2 regions of the Rhizobium sp. R339 genome follow, and region 2 is predicted to be linked to the other one. Evidence: predicted binding sites of a transcription regulator. Region 2 holds the regulator's gene; the other holds the start of a gene.
The links. Region 2 encodes PhoB, which activates phosphate uptake and scavenging genes when phosphate is short. Its sites were predicted from a motif close to TGTCATNNANCTGTCAT; they were not measured.
Positions count from the first base shown of each region.

Region 1: a site for PhoB is predicted at 2,193-2,209, ahead of ATY76_RS25085 (NAD-glutamate dehydrogenase). Genes of this name have one in related genera too.

Region 1 is NZ_LOKV01000025.1:13,218-16,837, reverse strand. It holds gene ATY76_RS25105 (GGDEF domain-containing protein) at 1-454, opposite strand, end outside; gene ATY76_RS25100 (carbonic anhydrase) at 551-1,192, opposite strand; gene pdxY (pyridoxal kinase PdxY) at 1,265-2,140, opposite strand; gene ATY76_RS25085 (NAD-glutamate dehydrogenase) at 2,416-3,620, shown strand, end outside.
Region 2 is NZ_LOKV01000023.1:434,192-437,811, reverse strand. It holds gene pstB (phosphate ABC transporter ATP-binding protein PstB) at 1-496, shown strand, start outside; gene phoU (phosphate signaling complex protein PhoU) at 540-1,253, shown strand; gene phoB (phosphate regulon transcriptional regulator PhoB) at 1,384-2,067, shown strand; gene ATY76_RS21415 (copper homeostasis protein CutC) at 2,078-2,803, opposite strand; gene ATY76_RS21410 (LysR family transcriptional regulator) at 2,800-3,620, opposite strand, start outside.

The DNA of each region.
Region 1 (3,620 bases), on a different contig from region 2:
GCTTCTGGGCCACATACCAATAGATATAGCCGGGATCGCTATTGGTATAACGGCCTTGGTCGACGGCGCTTCGCGCCGCCACGATGCGGCTGTAGGCAAGGTTGAGAGCCGACAGTTCGTCCACGAGTCCCTCGTCGAGCACATCGCGGGAGGGCAGGCTGGCGTAGAAGGCGCGGCGTTCTTGGTCGAGCATCGCTCGGCTCCGCTGCATCTCGGCAGCTGCGGGCTCGCTGGGCTGCGCGATGTAGCGGCGGGTGGCGCCGATTTCGGTCAGGATTTCCGTGGCCGCAATAGACCCGCCGCGGGCAAGCACATCGGCGAACTGCCGATCCTTCTCGAGATCCCAATATTCCTTCACCGAGGATCGCAGGAGGATGACGCCTTCAATGACCATGAAGACGAAAGGCAGCATGATGGCAGCCAGGATAACCTTCTTGATGGTTTCGAACTTCATCGCCAATCGCCACGGTGATCAAAATGTCGGTCGTGCGCAACCAATCGCCGGCGAGCTTATCAATAATTCTTAAAAAACTGATAAAGCGGCGCGCCCCTAGATTTCGGGACGAATGAAGTCGCGGGTTTCGGCGTCCATCACCCAGAGTTCCCCGGTCGAAATATCGAACCAGGCGCCGTGAAGATGCATTTCTCCTGCCTCCTCAAGCGCCTTGATTTCGGGGAAGGTCCGGAGATTATTGATCGAATTGCGGATGGAGACGCGCTCGAGCGCGGTCTGGCGCTCCGCCGCCGTCATCACGTCGTTGCTCTGGATCTGCTCGGCGGCAGGTTTGACCAGCGACATCCAGCGGCCGATGAAATCGCCGGGCGACAGCGGCTCGGCGTTCGGATCCAAGGCAGCGCGGATGCCGCCGCAGCGTCCATGGCCCATCACCACGATGTCCGAGACCTTCAGCGCCTGAACGGCGAATTCGAGCGCGGCCGACGTCGAGTGGAAATGGCCATCCGGCTCGTAAGGCGGCACCATGTTGGCGACGTTGCGGATGACGAAGAGTTCGCCCGGACCGGCATCGAAGATCAGCTCCGGCGCCGCACGCGAGTCCGAACAGGCAATGACCAGGGTACTCGGACTTTGGCCGTTTTCGGCAAGCAGCCGATACCTGTCGCGGGCATCGGCATAGCGCCCGTTCATAAAGTTGCGATAGCCGTCCAGAAGGGGTGTAGGAAAACGCTGCATGTCTTCTGGATTAGCGCGCACCGAAGACAAGATCAACTGCTGCACTGCAAAATGAGTGCATTGGCAAATGCGTCATTTTTTCCGCCGCTGCGCCGGATGCACGAGCCGGCGCATCTGCACCATCGCCATCGGCGTCGAAAGGCTGGACGCATCGCTTGCCAGCATCAACTCGTTGCTGCCGCGCTTGACGGCGCGCGCAAGCACTTCGAAGACGCTGGCGGTGGCAAGCTGCAGCGCCTTTTCGTCTTCCAGGCCGGACAGCAGGCGCGACAGGAAGACGGCGGCAAGCAGATCGCCGAGGCCGTTCGGCGGGTTTTCGACGACGCGATGCTCGGCCAGAAGCGCGTGGCGGCCGGAGAGATAGAGGTTGCCGGTGCCGCCGGACATCATCGGCACGGCCGAGGTGACGAGCATGCGCGACGGTCCGAGCGCCAGCGCCGCCTCCATGATCGCGCTGTTGTCTTCGAGGGCCGCCCCCGAAAGCCAGGCGAGTTCGTAGCGGTTCGGCGTGGCGAGCGAGGCAAGTGGGATCAGATGATCGCGAATGGCCTCCGCAGTCGCCTCCGGCACATAAAGGCCGCCGAGATCGCCCATGACGGGATCGCAGACATAGACGAGATCGGGATTGTCTTGCCTCAGCGCACCGATCAGCCGGGCGACGGAGCGCGCCTGGGCGGCATTGCCGAAATAGCCTGACAGCACCGCCTTAACCTCACCGATCCACGGCGCGCGGATCAGATCGTCGATCGCCGCGTCGAAATCCGCTTCCGCAAATGTCAGCCGCGTCGCGCGGCCGTGGCCCGGGTGCCAGGGCAGCACGATCGTCGGCAATGCCCAGACCGGATGACCGAGCGTCTCCAGCGCGAAGACGGCGGCGCGGTTTCCAACCGAGCCGCGCACCACATGGCTGGAAATGACGATGACCGCACCCGCTGCATTTTCCGACATGATATCAAGGTCCGACTGATGATGGCGTTTGATGATCTTTTTGACGCCGCGCTGTCAACCATTCTTCACGTGAGCATGGAAATGTGCGGCGGAGCGAAAAACCGGAGAAGGGCCTTCCCGTTCGTTTTGGCCACGAAAGCGGAAAAATCTCTAACAAATTCCCATTTTGAGCGTCAAAAAAGCATCAAAGCGACCCTTCAGGCCTCTATTTTAGAGATTTTTTCGGGAAATCTTCTGCTAGCTTGCAGAAATAAGTCCATTGCGGGAGGCGATTCATGGCTGCAAGAAACAATCCGAAACGGGAAAAGCAGATCGAAAATGCACGCAAGATCGCCAAGGCGACGGGCGAGGCGCATCTCGATCCGGATATTCTCTTCGGCCGGGCCAGCAATGACGATCTCGAACATTATACGCCCGAAATGCTGGCACTCACCGCCGCGCATTCGGCCAGGGAACTCGCCACCTGGAACGGCAAGACCCCGCGCGTCAGCATCGACACCATTGCCGATGTGACGCCTGCCGGTACTGCCGTCTCGGTGCTCTCCGTGACCGACCGGAACATGCCTTTCCTCTATGAATCGGTCATGGGCGAAGTGACGAGCACCCACCGCGATCTCTTCATGGCCGTGCATCCCATCCTGGTGATGGAAAAGGGCAAGGCGCCCACGCTCTATTCCGCCGATCACCCGAGCGATCCCGCCGCCCGCGTCAGCCATATCCAGCTTCATATCGCGCCGCTCAATTCCGCCCAGGCCACCGATCTCATCAAGCGCATCCAGACCGTGCTCGAGCAGGTCCGCCTCTCTGTTTCCGACTGGAAGCCGATGCTTGCCAAGCTCGACGGCGTGATCGCCGAGCTTGCGGCCAACGGCGCCGGCCGCAGGAAGGCCGAACACGCCGAAGCGGTCGCCTTTCTGACCTGGCTGCGCGACGAGAATTTCACCTTCCTCGGCATGCGCGAATATGTCTATTCCGGCAAGGGCGCCGACGCCAAGGTCGAGCGCGACAAGGGGGCGGGCCTCGGCATCCTCTCCAATCCCGACGTTCTCGTGCTGCGCACCGGCAAGGATGCCGTGACGACCACGCCCGAAATCCTCGCCTTCCTCGACGGCCCCGACTACCTGATCGTCACCAAGGCGAATGTGAAATCGATCGTCCATCGCCGCGCCTATATGGATTATGTCGGCGTCAAGCGCTTCGACGCGAAGGGCAATGTCACGGGGGAACTGCGCATCGTCGGCCTTTTCACCTCGACGGCCTATACCTCGCTCGCCTCCGAAATCCCGCTGCTGCGCTCCAAGATCGAGAAGGTGAAGGAGCATTTCGGCTTCGACCCGATGAGCCATTCCGGTCGCATGCTCGACAACACGCTGGAATCCTATCCGCGCGACGATCTTTTCCAGATCGATACGACGCTGCTCGCGAGCTTTGCCGAACAGATCAACGATCTCGCCGACCGGCCGCGTGTGCGCGCTCTGCC
Region 2 (3,620 bases):
CATGGTCTTCCAGAAGCCGAACCCGTTCCCGAAGTCGATCTATGAAAACGTCTCCTACGGTCCGCGCATCCACGGCCTTGCCAAGTCGAAGGCCGACCTCGACCAGATCGTCGAGACCAGTCTGCAGCGCGCCGGCCTCTGGAACGAGGTCAAGGACCGCGTGCATGAATCCGGCACCGGCCTCTCCGGCGGTCAGCAGCAGCGCCTCTGCATTGCCCGCGCCGTCGCCGTCAGCCCTGAGGTCATCCTGATGGACGAGCCCTGCTCGGCGCTCGATCCGATCGCCACTGCCAAGGTCGAGGAGCTGATCCACGAGCTGCGCGAAAACTACACGATCGTCATCGTCACGCACTCCATGCAGCAGGCGGCCCGTGTTTCGCAGCGCACCGCCATGTTCCACCTCGGCAACCTCGTCGAGGAAAACGACACCGACAAGATGTTCACCAATCCGGACGATCCGCGCACCCAGGACTACATCATGGGCCGCTTCGGCTGATTCTGGCGACACGACGTCTTCCCGTTATTCGAGGATAAAGCCCATGGCATCGACACATATTTTTTCTGCCTATGATGATGATCTGAAGTTCCTGTCCAGGCGGATTTCCGAAATGGGCGGCCTGGCCGAGCAGATGGTCAGCGAATCCGTACGCGCGCTCGTCAATGGCGATACTGCGCTCGCCCAGAAGGTCATTTCGGACGACGTGATCCTCGATCACATGGAACGCGAGATCGGCGACAAGGCGATCGTCACCATCGCCCGCCGTCAGCCGATGGCATCGGACCTGCGCGAGATCATGGGTTCGATCCGGATCGCCGCCGATCTCGAACGCGTCGGCGATCTCGGCAAAAACACCGCCAAGCGCGTCATCGCCGTGCAGGCGACCGGCGTTCCCCGCAAGCTCGCCCGCGGTCTCGAGCATCTCTCAGAACTCGCGCTCGTGCAGCTCAAGGAAGTGCTCGACGTCTACACGACGCGCGCTGCCGACAAGGCCAAGTCGATCCGCGAACGCGACAACGAGATCGACGCCATGTACACCTCGCTGTTCCGCGAACTCCTGACCTACATGATGGAAGATCCGCGCAACATCACCAGCTGCACGCATCTTCTCTTCTGCGCCAAGAACATCGAGCGTATCGGCGACCACGCCACCAACATCGCCGAGACGATCTATTACATGGCGACCGGCGCACAGCCGGAAGGCGACCGTCCGAAGGACGACAGCGCCAACACCGTCGGCGCGGTCACGGAATAACCGTTCCGGGCCAGCCAGTTGCGCGCCCGCGCGGGCGCGCAGCGAGGTCACAGCCAATTCTGATTTTGCGCAGGATCCCGTGCTTAAATCGTCTTCGGTTTAAGGATCGTGCGCGAGGAGACCGAGACGCATGATCCCGAGAGTTGCAGTTGTTGAAGATGAAGAAGCCCTCAGCGTGCTTCTTCGTTACAATCTCGAAGCGGAAGGCTTCGAGGTCGATACCATCCTTCGCGGCGACGAAGCCGAGATCCGGCTCCAGGAGCGCACGCCCGATCTTCTCATCCTCGACTGGATGCTGCCCGGCGTCTCCGGCATCGAGCTCTGCCGGCGCCTGCGCATGCGGCCGGAAACCGAGCGTCTGCCGATCATCATGCTGACGGCGCGCGGCGAAGAGAGCGAGCGCGTCCGCGGGCTGTCGACCGGCGCCGACGATTACGTCGTCAAGCCGTTTTCGACCCCCGAGCTCGTCGCCCGCGTCAAGGCCATGCTGCGCCGCGCCCGGCCGGAGGTTCTGTCAACGGTACTGAAATGCGGCGATATCGAGCTCGACCGTGAAACGCACCGCGTCCATCGCAAGAGCCGCGAAGTCCGCCTCGGCCCCACCGAATTCCGCCTGCTGGAATTCCTGATGTCGTCGCCAGGCCGGGTCTTCTCCCGTTCGCAGCTTCTGGACGGCGTCTGGGGCCACGACATCTATGTCGACGAACGCACCGTCGACGTCCATGTCGGCCGCCTGCGCAAGGCGCTGAACTTCTCCAACATGCAGGACGTCATCCGCACCGTCCGCGGCGCCGGCTATTCGATGGAAGCGTGAGGCTAAAAGCCTAAGCTTCCGCCGCGATCGCCCTGCACATCTCCCGGACCACCGCCACATCCGTCTTGTTGCTGCTCTTCGCCTCGAAGCCGAAGGCGACGGCGCGGGGGTCGGCGCTTTCGATGGGTGAACTGCAGGAGCCATGGACCTCGCGGGCGCCGGTTGCCTGCAAGATAGCACCGACATTCGCGGGGCGGATGCCGCTGCCGGGCATGATGGATATGCGGCCGGCCGCCCTTGCCGAAAGGCGTTTCAGCGTTTCCAGGCCGTCTGGAGCCTTCAGCGCGCAGCCGGAGGTGAGGATGCGTTCGCAGCCGAGCTCGACCGCCTGTTCCAGCGCCTCATCGGCATCCGGCACCAGATCGAAGGCACGATGCAGCGTCGAGCCGAGGCCCATCGCATGCGCCTTCAGGCGGTGGATCAGCGGCATGTCGAGCGTACCGTCCGGCCGGTTGGCGCCGATGACGACACCGGCGAGGCCGGCGGCGCGCACGGCATCGATGTCGAGCATCATCGCCTCCTCGTCCGTCCTGCCGAAGATGAAGGGGCCGGCATGCGGGCGGATCATTGCGTAGACGGGGATGGGCGCTCTGGCAGCGATCAGCATCAGGCTCGGCAGCGGCGTCAAGCCGCCGAGTTCCAGCGCCGAGCAAAGCTCGATGCGGCCGGCGCCGCCTTCGATGGCGGCGGCCAAGCCCTCGGCGCTGTCGACGCAGACCTCAAGCAAAATCGTCATGCTGCACTCTCCCTGGCGCCCTCCTCCGCCTGCCGCATGGCTTGCGAGAGAGATTGCGACGTAATTCTTGCCGCCGCCTCGATGATGACGGCGCAGGCATCGGCGGCGGCTTTGCGGTGGTTGAAGGCGACGTGATAGGACATCGGCAAATGCTCGTCGAGATCGACGATGCGCACCTTGTCGGCGATCGGCATGGCGCTGACGCGGCCGAGGAAGGAGACGTAGCCGTGATTGGCGACGAGATCGACGATCACGGGCAGTGAATCCGCCGCGGTGATATCCTGGCTACGAAAGCGCCGGTTCGGTGCGCGTTCGTCGCTGAAAGCCATGGCCGCGTGGCCGAGGCCGGTGCGCGGGCTCGGCATGCAGATCGCATGGCCGGCGACGAGATCGGCAACCGTCATTTCCGTGCTTTGCGGCGGCGCGATCACCACCATGTCGGTCCGCAGCAGCTCGCGATGCCGGAAGCTCTCCAGCCCGAAGACAGAATCCAGGATCGCGACATCGATGCGGCCGCTTTTCAGCGCCTCGCGCAGATCGTCGGCAGTCATCGAGACCAGCGAGATAGTATTGTTGCTGCGCCGAGCGTTCCACTCCGACACCAGCGACCCAAGGCAGCGCGCGACCCAGCTTTCCGAACCGGTCGGGATGATCGAGCCGATGCGCAGCGACCGGGCCGTGCGCCGATACCGTTCGTCGGCCGAAGCCTTCAGATCGTCCCACGCCTGGCTGATCGTCACGAAGATCTGGTAGGCGCGCCTGCCCTCCTCCGTCAGAGCCGAGCCCTGCGCCTGCCGCTCGAAGAGGCGGGCGTCCA